DNA from 3 places in the Pseudomonas sp. 1121_17 genome. Region 2 is predicted to be linked to each of the others. Evidence: riboswitches for the same ligand, from Rfam matches in the RefSeq annotation. Region 2 holds a riboswitch; each other region holds the start of a gene.
What was found. A riboswitch is a leader RNA that binds a small molecule or an ion and turns the genes downstream of it on or off. The one in region 2 is predicted to bind cobalamin.
Positions count from the first base shown of each region.

Region 1 (4,206 bases), on a different contig from region 2:
CTGGCAAATCCAGCGAGATCGAGTCGAAGGCATCATGGTCGTGATCGTCATGATCATCGTCGTCATGGTGGCTGTCATGATGAGTTCGGCGCCCATCAATGTGCGCTTCCGATTCGGCACCCAGGCCCAGCAGCACATCCAGCGGCAGGCGGCCGCTGCTGGCTTCGATGACCTTGACCGCCGGCGGCAGCTCTTCGCAGACTTCGGCGCGAACCTTGGCCAGGCCTTCGGCGTCGATCAGGTCAGCCTTGTTCAGCACCACCAGGTCAGCGCTGGCCAGCTGGTCGGCAAACAGTTCGTGCAGCGGCGACTCATGATCCAGGTTCGGGTCGAGCTTGCGCTGGGCATCGACCTGGTCAGGGAACGCTGCGAAGGTGCCGGCAGCCACTGCCGGGCTGTCGACCACGGTGATCACCGCATCGACCGTGCAGGCGTTGCGGATTTCTGGCCACTGGAAGGCTTGCACCAGCGGTTTGGGCAAGGCCAGGCCGCTGGTTTCGATCAGAATGTGGTCCAGATCGCCGCGACGTGCCACCAGTTCACGCATGACCGGGAAGAACTCTTCCTGCACGGTGCAGCACAGGCAGCCGTTGGCCAGCTCGAAGACACGCCCGTAGGCTTCTTCTTCGGTACAGCCGATGGTGCATTGTTTAAGGATTTCGCCGTCGATACCGAGTTCGCCGAACTCGTTGACGATCACCGCGATGCGCCTACCCTGGGCGTTGTCGAGCATGTGCCGCAGCAACGTGGTTTTGCCCGAGCCGAGGAAGCCGGTGACGATGGTGACGGGGAGTTTGGCCAGTGTTTTCATGGATGCGTGCCCTTGGCAGAATGGCGCGGGCATGCAGGACGAGCGCCGCAGGCTGTCACAGCCGGGCTTGTTCGCCTCCGGATCACCCCGCCCGGATTAAAGTCGAAATCGTCTCGAGGCAGGTCTCCTGGCTTGCACCGCACCGGCGCCGGGCCGGTTAGATGACGCCTTCCCGCGCAAGGCGCAGTGGCTGTGTCGATCCTGATCAGTGCTTACAGTTGCGGGGGCAGCCGCGGCTTGACCGCGTTCCCGTCTTAGCTCCGGCCACGCCGGAGAACCTCGAAGCAGACAAGGCTACGCACCCCGGCGGCAAGCTGCAAGCGGCTTTAGGGGCTGTCATCTGCCTTATATAGGCGGCTGAATGCACACTGGCGTGCAACTTGTCACTTGCAGCGCGCCGCTGCGGCATGGTTTGCTAGCGCCTTGCGTTCAGGTGCCCCCTATGGGGTGAAACGGGAAACCGGTGCGTCGCTGGCCTCAATAGAGAGCCCGACTACTCCGGTGCTGCCCCCGCAACGGTAAGCGAGCGAAGTGTCTTGACCACTGTGCCAGGCTGTAGGGCATGGGAAGGTGACGCTTTTCAAGGAGCCCTGCTCCTCCTCGTGAGCCCGGAGACCGGCCTGCGTAGTCGAATATCAACACCCCGCGGTGGGCGGGCGCTGTCGCATTGCCCTGGGCCATCCGCGCCCGGGGCCGGTGCGCCTGCCCCCTGCCTATAACAAGCAGAGGATTGCGTCATGCCCATCACCAGTGCCAAACACAGCATCGCCACCCCCGTCAGCCTCAGTCAACGCCTGGTCATCGCCGTCGGCGCCAGCCTGGTTGGCCTGTGCCTGGTGTACTTCGCCGGTTTCTCGCACATCGAAGCGGTGCACAACGCAGCCCACGATACGCGCCACAGCGCTGCCTTCCCCTGCCACTGAGTAGACTCGCATGATCACGCGCATTGCCCGTACTGCAGGGTTCAGCGGCCTGCTCGCCGCCCTGCTGCTGACCCTGCTGCAAAGCTTCTGGATCAGCCCGTTGATCCTCGAAGCGGAAACCTTCGAGAGCCCAGCGCCGGCTGGCCAGCACGAGCATGATGACAGCGCCGTTGCTGCCCACGAGCACAGCGCCGAAGCCTGGGCGCCTGAAGACGGCTGGCAGCGCGTGCTGGCCACCACCGGCGGCAACCTGGTGGTTGCGGTCGGCTTTGCCCTGATGCTGGCAGCGCTGTACAGCCTGCGCGAACCCAACCGGGTCGCCACCGGAGCGCTGTGGGGCCTGGCCGGTTTTGCCGTGTTCTGCCTGGCGCCAACCCTGGGCTTGCCGGCCGAGCTGCCGGGCACGGCGGCAGCCAACCTTGGCCAACGTCAGACCTGGTGGATCGGCACTGCGGCCGCAACTGCGGTCGGCCTGGGCCTGATTGTGTTTGCCCAGCATTGGCTGCTGAAGGTAGTCGGCGTACTGCTGTTGGCGCTGCCACACGTGATCGGCGCGCCGCAGCCGAGCGTGCATGAAAGTCTTGCGCCTGAGGCCCTGGCAACCCAGTTCAAAATCGCCTCGTGGCTGACCAATGCCGCCTTCTGGATTGCCTTGGGCTTGCTCAGTGCGTGGTTGTTCCGCCGTTCGCGGCAGGCTTGATGTCTGAGCCGCGACCCGCCGTGTATGTCGGCGTTGGCTGCCGCAAGGGCTGCCCCGCCGACCTGCTTGAGGCCCTGCTGCTACAAAGTCTTGCCAGCCTTGGCTTAACCCTGCATGCAGTGCAGGGCATCGCCAGTATCGAGCTGAAAGTCAGCGAGGCTGGCCTGCATCAACTGGCCGATCGCCTGCAACTGGCGCTGGAGTTTTTTCCCGCAGAGCAGTTGCAGCGTTTTGCCCCCCAGCTCAGCCAGCACTCCGCTACAGCCTTCGCCCACAGCGGCTGCTGGGGCGTAGCCGAAAGCACCGCCCTGGCCTTTGCCGCGCATGCTCACGGCAGCGCGCGGCTGGTGCTCACCCGGCAAACGTTGGCGGGCGCTACCCTCGCCCTCGCCAGTGCTGGATAATCGCCTCCATCTTATTTGCAAGGATTTGCCATGACGGTCTACTTCATCGGCGCCGGCCCGGGCGATCCGGAACTGATCACGGTCAAAGGCCAGCGCCTGATCCGGCACTGCCCGGTGATCATCTACGCGGGCTCGCTGGTCCCCGCCGCAGTGCTCGAGGGTCACAGCGCCGAAACTGTCATCAACAGCGCCGAACTGCACCTTGAGCAGATCATCGACGCCATGCACAGCGCGCATGCGTTAGGCCAAGATGTGGCGCGGGTGCACAGCGGTGACCCGAGCCTGTATGGCGCCATCGGCGAGCAGATCCGTCACTTGCGCGAGCTGGGCATCGACTACCAGATCATCCCTGGGGTAACGGCAACGGCGGCCAGCGCCGCACTGCTGGGTTGTGAACTGACCCTGCCGGGCATCGCCCAAACGGTCATCCTCACCCGTTACGGCGACAGCTCGCCGATGCCCGCCGGCGAACAACTCGGCGATCTGGCCCGGCATGGCAGCACCCTGGCGATTCACCTCGGCGTCAAGCACCTGCCACGGATCGTTGCAGAGCTGCTGCCACATTACGGTGCTGACTGCCCGGTTGCGGTCATCCATCGCGCCACCTGGCCTGATCAGGACTGGGTCAGAGGCACGCTGGCGGACATCGTCGAACTGATCAGTACACGGGATTTTCGGCGAACTGCGCTGATCCTGGTCGGTCACGTCCTGGGGGATACACCGTTCGCCGAATCAGCCCTGTATCGCGCCGGCCACGCTCACCTGTATCGCCCCGGCAACGGCTGATTGCCAGCGCCGCCAGCGCAGAGCAGACTCGACCAACCTTGTTGCTATCGGAACCACGCCCATGCTGGAACTACGCCCCAACTGTGAATGCTGCGCCGTCGAACTGCCCGGCGACAGCCCGGATGCAATGATCTGCTCGTTCGAATGCACGTATTGCCGTAGCTGTGCCGAACAACGTCTGCACGGACGCTGCCCGAACTGCGCTGGTCAGCTGCAAAGCCGGCCGACCCGCGTTGGTAACGCACTGAGCAACAACCCCGCCTCCACTAAGCGCGTCATCAAAGACCACGCGCCCTGCCCCTGATTCCTACCGCCGGCAGGCCGGAAGGCCTGCCACATCCGGATTGTTACCGTACTTTTTTGTAGGAATTTTCCTCAGAATCACCTGGTTTGTTCATCACGCCTATACTCGGCATTACCACGGACTGAGAATCGACGTATCTTGCGCGCTGCCTGAGGTTTGCGGATCAACCCTCAGCTACGTTCCTGTGTGATTCAGGCAACGGACCCTCTTCACCACAGGAGCTAGCAATGACTACCGTGCTGCTGGTCGATGACCACCCAATCGTTCTAACGGCTGTA
Region 1 covers NZ_VXCX01000002.1:191,403-195,608, reverse strand. The annotation lists gene cobW (cobalamin biosynthesis protein CobW) at 1-811, opposite strand, end outside; cobalamin riboswitch at 912-1,108, opposite strand; cobalamin riboswitch at 1,226-1,449, shown strand; gene FW789_RS05750 (CbtB domain-containing protein) at 1,549-1,734, shown strand; gene FW789_RS05745 (CbtA family protein) at 1,745-2,434, shown strand; gene FW789_RS05740 (cobalamin biosynthesis protein) at 2,434-2,838, shown strand; gene cobM (precorrin-4 C(11)-methyltransferase) at 2,869-3,624, shown strand; gene FW789_RS05730 (DUF1272 domain-containing protein) at 3,686-3,928, shown strand; gene FW789_RS05725 (response regulator transcription factor) at 4,156-4,206, shown strand, end outside.
Region 1: another riboswitch for cobalamin. It lies ahead of FW789_RS05750 (CbtB domain-containing protein); the one in region 2 lies ahead of FW789_RS21385 (ABC transporter substrate-binding protein).

Region 2 (4,206 bases):
GTGCAATGCCACCAAGGTTGTCACCGGCAACGCCTGGACCTGTTGCAGCAGGCTTAGTTGGTGCTGGATATCGAGATGGTTGGTCGGCTCATCGAGCAGCAACACGCCCGGCCGCTGGGCCAGGGCGCGGGCGATGTGCACGCGCTGCCGCTCGCCGCCGGACAGGCTGTGCCAGAGGCGCTGGCGCAAATGCAGGGCGTCAAGATCGGTAAGGGCCTGCTCGACGATGCGCCGATCCTCGGGGGAGTACGGCGCCAGCGCCGACAGCCATGGTGTGCGACCCAGGGCCACGGCGTCATACACGCTGATGGCATCGCTGGTGTAGGCCTGCTGCTCGACCAGAGCCAAGACCTGGGCGATCTGCCGCCGGGGCATGCGCGCCAGTGGCTGGCCGAGCAGTTGCACTTCACCATTGCTCGGTTTGAGAAGGCCGGCAAGCAGTTTGAGCAGGGTCGATTTGCCGGAGCCATTTGGGCCAACCACGCCGAGGGTTTCCCCGGCGATCACCTCAAGCTCGACCGCTTCGAGCAGATCGTTGCCACCCAGACGCAGGCCAAGGCCTCGGCAACTGAGCGGCGCGAGATTCACGGTGTTGAGGTTGGTCATGCGCGCCCCCGGCGGCTTACCAGAATCAAGGCGAACAGAGGCGCGCCAATCAGCGCAGTGACCACGCCGACCGGAATCACCTGCCCAGGAATCAAGGTCCGCGAGAGGATATCGGCGCTGATCAGGAACAGCGCACCTCCCAGGGCACTTGCCGGCAGCAGGCGGCTGTGACCGGTGCCGAGCAGCAGGCGCAGTGCGTGAGGAATGACCAGGCCGACAAAGCCGATGGCGCCGACAATCGATACCATCACTGCCGTAACCAGCGCCGCGCAGCTGATCAGCAGCAGTTGGCTGCGGCGCACCGGAATACCCAGCGAGGCCGCCGAGTCGGCGCCGAAGGTAAAGGCGTCGAGAGTGCGCCGATGCCACAGGCATACCGCCAAACCCAGCAGCGCCACTGGCACCGCCAGCCACACTGACGGCCAACGCACGCCGCTGAGGTTACCCAGCAGCCAGAACAGAATGCCACGCGCCTGTTCGGCAGTCGCCGACTTGGTGATCAAGAATGCCGTAAGCGCGCTGAACAACTGCGAGCCAGCGATCCCAGCCAGAATCACCTGGGCATTACCGCCGCCAGCACCGCTGGCCCGCGACAGCAGCAGGACCAGGCCGAACGCTGCCAGTGCACCAATGAACGCGCCGCCCGACATCGACAGCGCAGCGCCACCAAGCCCAAGCAGGGCTACCGCGACCGCACCCGTCGAAGCACCCGCCGACAACCCAAGCAGATACGGCTCGGCCAGCGGATTGCGCAGCAGCGCCTGCAGGATCACCCCGCAGGTCGCCAGCCCGGCGCCGCATGCGGCAGCCACCAGGGTGCGGGTCAGGCGATAGTTCCAGATGATGCCCGCGTCGATCGGGTCGACTGGGTAACCGGCGTCCCACAGGTTGTTGGCCAGGACCCGCAAGACCACGCTGGGCGCCACTGGCGTTTCACCAATGGCGATACCGGCAAGCATCGCCCCCAGCAAGGCGAGCAGGGCAGCGGCGCAGTAGGGCAGCAGACGCATCATGGTTGCTCGGCTTTCCCCGAAGCAAACGCGTTGGACAGCGTCTCCAGGCCACGGAACAGGCGAATACCGGCCTGCATCGCGTCGGCATCGAGGACGATGATGCGGCCCTTGCGAACGGCGTCCATGTGTTTGGTGACGGGGTCACTACGGAGGAATTCGAGCTTCTTCTGGTAGTCATCGGCAGGGAAGCGGCGGCGGTCCATGCGGGCGATGATCAGCCAGGTCGGGTTGGCCTTGGCCAGGGTTTCCCAGCCAACCGTTGGCCACTCTTCGCTGGACTCGACCACGTTGCGCACGCCCAGGGTCTGCAGCATGAAGTCGGCCACGCCCTGGCGGCCGGCGACATATGGGTCGATGTCGAGGTCGGCACTGGAGAACCAGAACAGGGCGGAGGTCTGCGTCAGGTCGTGGCCGGCCAGTTGTTTGCGGGCAGTGTCCAGGCTCTGCTTGAGCTCGTTGTTGAGCGCTTCGCCACGCGCCTGCACGTCGAAGATCTCGGCCAGTTGGCTGACGCTTTTGTAGATGCTGGCGATCTGGAACGGCTGCAGCCGGGTGCCGTCGGCACCGACCAGGTTGTCCTTGCCTTCGCAATCGGACGGCAGCACATAGGTCGGCACGTTCAGCTCGTTGAACTGCTCACGGGTGCCGACCACACCCTGTGCGCCGATCATCCATTCGAACTGCGCAGCTACCAGTTGCGGGCGCTTGCCGACCACTGCTTCAAAGCTTGGATCGTTGTCAGCGAGGCGCTCGACCTTGTCGTTCTGCGCCTTGAACTCGGGCAGCACGTTGTTGAACCACAGCGAGGTGCCCACCAGCTTGTCGCCCAGGCCTAGTGCATAGAGCATTTCGGTACCGGCCTGGCCGATGGTCACTGCGCGCTGCGGCGCCTGGGCAAAGGTCTGCACCGCGCCGCAGTTGTCGATGGTCAGCGGATAGTGGGTGGCGGCGGCCTGGGCCAGGCCAGACAGGCTCAGGCCTGCCAGCAGGGTCACGAAAAGGGGCAGCATGGGTGGGCGATCTCCTATCGAACAATGCGGGGAATGAACCCACGGACAGGCATCGCCTTGCCCATTGCGCACGGCAACGGGCAGCACCCTGGGAAGGGTGGAGATGGCCAGCCCGGACACCCCGCCGGTTGGTAAATGCTTGCCGGCAGGTCTCCTGACTGGTGCGTCATGGCCTGGCTCCAGCCTTCCCGGGTCAGCAACCCAGTGGCATCGATGGAGCAGGCTCGGCACTTACAGTTGCGGGGGCAGTTCCGTTTCGCCTGCATTGAGGGCAGGCCTGGGATTCCCTGTTAGTTCCGTGATGGAAACCGGCGGGCGGCATGGTAGACCATCACCCCGCCGGGGGAAAACGCTTTTCAGAGATACTTGAGCCAGCTGATGTCGCGGCGGCGTGCCTTGAGTTGGGCAAACTGGCGCACCGGCAGGTACAACGCCGCCGCCAGCAAGACTGCAGTCAGCCAGATGAAGCCGATGCTGTCGAAGCCGAAATAACCACCCTGATTGAGCCCGAACAGCGCGACACAGGCCAGGTACAGCAGCTTGAGCACATACAGGTGCAGCAGGTAGAAAAACATCGGCGCCGCGCCGAACACCGCCAGCACACTGATCCAGCGCGCCTGGCCGGCGCGTTCGAAGCCGCGTAGCAACAGCAGCCCGGCGCCCAGCGTCAGTGCCAGGAACAGTAGTGATGGCGGGTACTTGGTGATGTTGCAAAAGCTCATCACGGTCTGCATCAGGCTTGGGTAGCTGCTCCACGGCGCTTCGCCGTAGCCATTGAGCAGGCGCAGGCCGAGGAAGCCGAGCAGGGCCGCTACACCCGCCAGCAGCAAGCGCCGTTGGCGCACGCCGGCGACGCTGCTGCGGGCGAACCACGGGCCGAGGGCGTAGCCAAAGGCAATTACACCAATCCACGGCAGCACTGGGTAGGAGGTGCGCATGCGCAGGCTGTCGGACACCTCCAGCCAGCCGCGGTCATGCAGGATCGCCCACGGCACATGCATGACCGAGCCGGGCGCAAAGTGCACGCCGTCGAGCAGGTTATGCCCGGCGATGATCAGTGCACCGAGCGCGATCAGCACCGGGCGTGGCAGCCAGACCAGCAGTGACAGCGCGATCATGCTCACGCCGATCGCCCAGATCACCTGCATGTAGATCACCGTCGGGGGCAACTGGAAGGTCCAGGCGAAGTTGACCAGGGTGAATTCCAGCACCACCAGAAACAGTCCGCGCTTGAACAGGAACGCCGACGTGGCGCCGCGGCCTTGATACTTCTCGCCATACAGCCAGGCCGAAAGACCGGTCAGCAGGACGAACACCGGGGCACACAGATGCGCCAGGGTGCGGCTGAAAAACAACGAAGGTTCGGTGCTTTCGATGGTCATCGGGTCAACCACCTGGTGATGCATGAAGAAGGTCTCGCGTACGTGATCGAGCAGCATGAACAGAATGACCAACCCGCGCAGGGCATCGATGCTCTGCAGGCGTTGGCTGACGAGGGTGGGAGAGGTCAGAGCGCTTGTCATGAAATTTCGCTGGTGAGGTTTCGTGTAACGTTATCTTATAACTATTGGTTTTCC
Region 2 covers NZ_VXCX01000014.1:46,011-50,216, forward strand. The annotation lists gene FW789_RS21375 (ABC transporter ATP-binding protein) at 1-606, opposite strand, end outside; gene FW789_RS21380 (FecCD family ABC transporter permease) at 603-1,619, opposite strand; gene FW789_RS21385 (ABC transporter substrate-binding protein) at 1,616-2,629, opposite strand; cobalamin riboswitch at 2,757-2,957, opposite strand; gene FW789_RS21390 (DUF1624 domain-containing protein) at 2,986-4,152, opposite strand.

Region 3 (4,206 bases), on a different contig from region 2:
ATCAAGGGCGAGAGTCAAAAGCAGTGGCTGAGTGGCTTTTTCAGTTACTTCGCTGCGCTCACTCGCCAGATTACGTTGCCCACATCATCAGCCACCAGCACGCCTTCGCTCTGATCGCTGACCACGCCAACCGGCCGGCCCATTGCCTCACCCTGTTCATTCAAGAAACTGCTCAGCAGGTCTATTGCCTGGCCTGCCGGCTTGCCATTCGCATCGAACGGCACAAAGATCACTTTGTAACCACTGTGTGGCTTGCGGTTCCACGAGCCGTGTTGACCAATCAGCGCGCCACGGCCAAACGGTGCGGGCAATAAACCCGGCTCGATGAAGGCCAGGCCAAGCGAAGCGGTATGTGGCCCCACGGCGTAATCCGGTACCAGCGCCTGGGCGACTTTGGCTGGGTCTTGTGGTTGCACCCGCACGTCTACGTGCTGCCCGTAGTAGCTGTACGGCCAGCCGTAGAAACCGCCATCCTTGACCGAGGTGATGTAGTCCGGGACCAGGTCGCTGCCGATCTCGTCGCGCTCGTTGACTGCCGTCCATAGCGCCCCGGATTGCGGCTGCCAGGCCAATCCATTCGGGTTGCGCAGCCCGGAGGCGAAGATGCGGTGGCTGCCGGTGGCGCGGTCCACTTCCCAGATCGCCGCGCGGCCTTGCTCTTGCTGCATGCCGTTCTCTGCCACGTTGCTGTTGGAGCCTACCGTGACGTACAGCTTGCGCCCGTCGGGGCTGGCAATCACGTTCTTGGTCCAGTGGTGATTGAGGGTGCCACCCGGCAGGTCGATGACCTTCTGCCCGCGCCCGTCGATCTGCAACGCGTCGGTCACGTAATCGAAGCGCAGCAGCTTGTCGGTATCGGCGATGTACAGGTCCTTGCCTACCAACACCATGCCGAAGGGCGAGTTGAGCCCTTCGATAAAGCGGCTGCGGGTTTCGGCAACGCCGTCATGGTCGCGGTCGCGCAGCAGGGTGATGCGGTTGGCGGTGGGGACGCCTGCACCGGCCAAGGACATGGCTCGTTTCATGAACCAGCCGCGCAGGCCTTTGCTGTCGTCCGGCTTGGCCGGTGCGTTGGTTTCGGCGACCAGCACGTCGCCATTGGGCAGCACATACAGCCAGCGCGGATGGTCGAGGTGGTCGGCAAATAGCGCAACCTGAGTGCCGGCCGCTGCAACCGGTTTGCCACCCTGCGGCCAGCCGACCGCTGGCGCGACGTTGACGGTTGGCAACAGGGTTTTGTTTGGCGCCGGTAACTGCGGTGTGGGGCCGATGCCATCGTTGACCCTGAGGCTGGCGGTCTCGCCGCAGCCGCCGAGGCCTGCGAGCAAGGCGAGCACAACGGCACTGCGCATTCTGTTCATGGGCGGGCTCTCGACAAGGGCTATGGCATACAGAACCATAGCCGCCGGGCGAGGTTCAACCCGGCGCGGCGCAGGGGTGCTTCACGCTTGCTTGAACAGCAATGCAACACCTGGGAAATACTGGCCGAGCTCGTTGTGCAGCTTGCGATAGGCGTACGGGAAGTACCAGGCAACGGCGCAGGCGGTGTGCTTTTGCAGGTCATCGACCAGGTCCTGGAGTTCTTCCGGGCTGGCGTGCTGGCCGGCTTTCCACGGGCTGACGAACAGCGCCCCGGCTTTGAGCTGGCTGGCATAGGCAATCGGCTTGGCGGCGCTGGTGGTTTCTTGCAGGGCGGCGGTCAGGTCGAGCCGGGCAATGCGCGGCCAGCGCTGGCTGGCGTGCGTGTGGATCGACTCCTCGGCGGTGCTGATGGTCAGGTCACAACGGCCTTCGCGCTCGCCTTCTTCGCGTTGCTTGCTGCTGGCAAACTGGGTCAGGGCGACCAGCTCGGCTTGCCAGGCGGCGGCAGCCAGCAGGCCGACGTTGGCCGCTGCACCATGCCAGTACGGCGCGTCGCTGGCATGGTTGAGTTCGGCGAAGCGATCGATGCAGTCGACCCAGCGCTCCAGGGCAGGACGCAAAAACTCCAGGCGCGGGTTGTTGATGATCAGACCTTGCATGCTGCGCACTCCTTATTGTGATTATCGCGGTCAGCTACAGTGATGGCGATATGATGTCAATGCTAGCAGTCTGCGCTGTACTGTCGAATCGGCCATTGATCCAGGCCAAACCGGCCTTGTTTCATTGACGCTCCCGGTGCAACCCTCTAACCTTCGCGGCGTGTTTCAGGTGCCCTGCGGACGGCGGTCTGGCGGGGTGAAACTGGGAAGCCGGTACCAGTCCGGCGCTGCCCCCGCAACGGTAGGTGAGCCGCGTACGTAGCGCTCACGAGCCCGGAGACCGGCCTGTTACTGCCAACGGCATCACGGAGGGTGATGCACAGTTCACTGTGGTTTGCGCCACGGCGCCTGCGCGTTCTCCGTTTGCCTGCCTTTCGATCTGTCGCCGCCCGGTGCGCGCGCAGGCACTTGCGGAGAACCTTATGAGCGACAACCCCGAACGCGACGAACGTCACCTGGCGCGCATGCAGCGCAAAAAGGCGATCATCGACGAGCGTATCGCCAACTCTCCCAATCAATGCGGCCTGCTGCTGGTGCTGACCGGTAATGGCAAGGGCAAAAGCAGCTCGGCTTTCGGCATGCTCGCCCGCGCGCTGGGCCATGACATGCAGTGCGGCGTGGTGCAGTTCATCAAGGGCCGCAACAGCACCGGCGAGGAGCTGTTCTTCCGCCGTTTCCCCGAGCAGGTGCGCTACCACGTGATGGGCGAGGGCTTTACCTGGGAAACCCAGGACCGCCAGCGCGACATCGCCGCGGCAGAAGCCGCCTGGGCGGTATCGCGGCAAATGCTGCAGGACCCGTCGATTCATTTCGTTGTGCTGGATGAGCTGAACATCGCCCTCAAGCATGGTTACCTCGATCTGGACCAGGTGCTCAGTGACATTCAGGCTCGTCCACCAATGCAGCACGTGATCGTCACCGGCCGCGGCGCCAAACCGGAAATGGTCGAACTGGCCGACACCGTTACCGAGATGGGCATGCTCAAGCACGCCTTCCAGGCCGGTATCCGCGCCCAGAAGGGCGTGGAACTATGAGTGACCCGCGCCGGTGCCCGGCGGTGCTGATCGCAGCGCCCGCTTCCGGGCAGGGCAAGACCACCGTGACCGCAGCCCTGGCGCGCTTGCACCGCAACCTCGGGCGCAAGGTGCGGGTGTTCAAGTGCGGTCCGGACTTTCTCGACCCGATGATTCTGGAGCGGGCCAGCGGCGCACCGGTGTACCAGCTCGATCTGTGGATGATTGGCGCGCAAGAGAGCCGGCGACTGCTCTGGGAAGCTGCCGGCGAGGCCGACCTGATCCTCATCGAAGGGGTCATGGGCTTGTTCGATGGCACTCCGTCCAGCGCTGATCTGGCGCGCCATTTCGGCGTTCCGGTGCTGGCGGTGATCGACGGTACCGCCATGGCCCAGACCTTTGGTGCGCTGGCCCTGGGCCTGGCACGCTACCAGGCCGATTTGCCGTTCGCCGGGGTGCTGGCCAATCGGGTTGGCAGCCTGCGCCACGCGCAACTACTTGAAGGCAGCCTGACCGAAGGCCTGCGCTGGTACGGCGGGCTGTCGCGCGAGCGCGGCATCGAGCTGCCGAGTCGCCACCTGGGCCTGGTGCAAGCCAGCGAACTGAACGACCTTGACCAGCGCCTCGACGCCGCCGCCGAGGCCCTGGCTGGCAGCTGCGATGCAGCGCTGCCGCCAGCGGTGAGCTTCGATGGCCCCGCTTTGCCAGCACCGTTGCCCTCGTTGGCCGGGGTGCGCATCGGTGTGGCGCAAGACGAAGCATTTGCCTTCATCTATGGCGCCAACCTCGACTTGCTGCGGGCCATGGGGGCTCAGCTGGAGTTTTTCTCGCCGCTGCACGACAGCGAGCTGCCGCAGGTCGACAGCCTCTATCTGCCAGGCGGCTACCCCGAATTGCACCATCATGCGCTGGCCGCCAATACGCCGATGCTGGACGCGATTCGCGCTCACCATAATGTTGGCAAGCCGCTTTTGGCCGAGTGCGGCGGCATGCTCTACCTGCTTGAAAACCTGACCGATGTTGCCGGTGAACGCGCCGCGCTGGTTGGTTTGTTGACTGGCGAGGCGGTGATGCAGAAGCGCCTGGCAGCACTGGCCCTGCAAGCGGTGGAACTGCCCGAAGGCACCCTGCGCGGACACACCTATCACCACTCGTTGACCACCAGCGAGCTG
Region 3 covers NZ_VXCX01000001.1:9,525-13,730, forward strand. The annotation lists gene FW789_RS00055 (PQQ-dependent sugar dehydrogenase) at 45-1,361, opposite strand; gene FW789_RS00060 (hypothetical protein) at 1,443-2,021, opposite strand; cobalamin riboswitch at 2,172-2,324, shown strand; gene cobO (cob(I)yrinic acid a,c-diamide adenosyltransferase) at 2,444-3,055, shown strand; gene FW789_RS00070 (cobyrinate a,c-diamide synthase) at 3,052-4,206, shown strand, end outside.
Region 3: another riboswitch for cobalamin. It lies ahead of cobO (cob(I)yrinic acid a,c-diamide adenosyltransferase); the one in region 2 lies ahead of FW789_RS21385 (ABC transporter substrate-binding protein).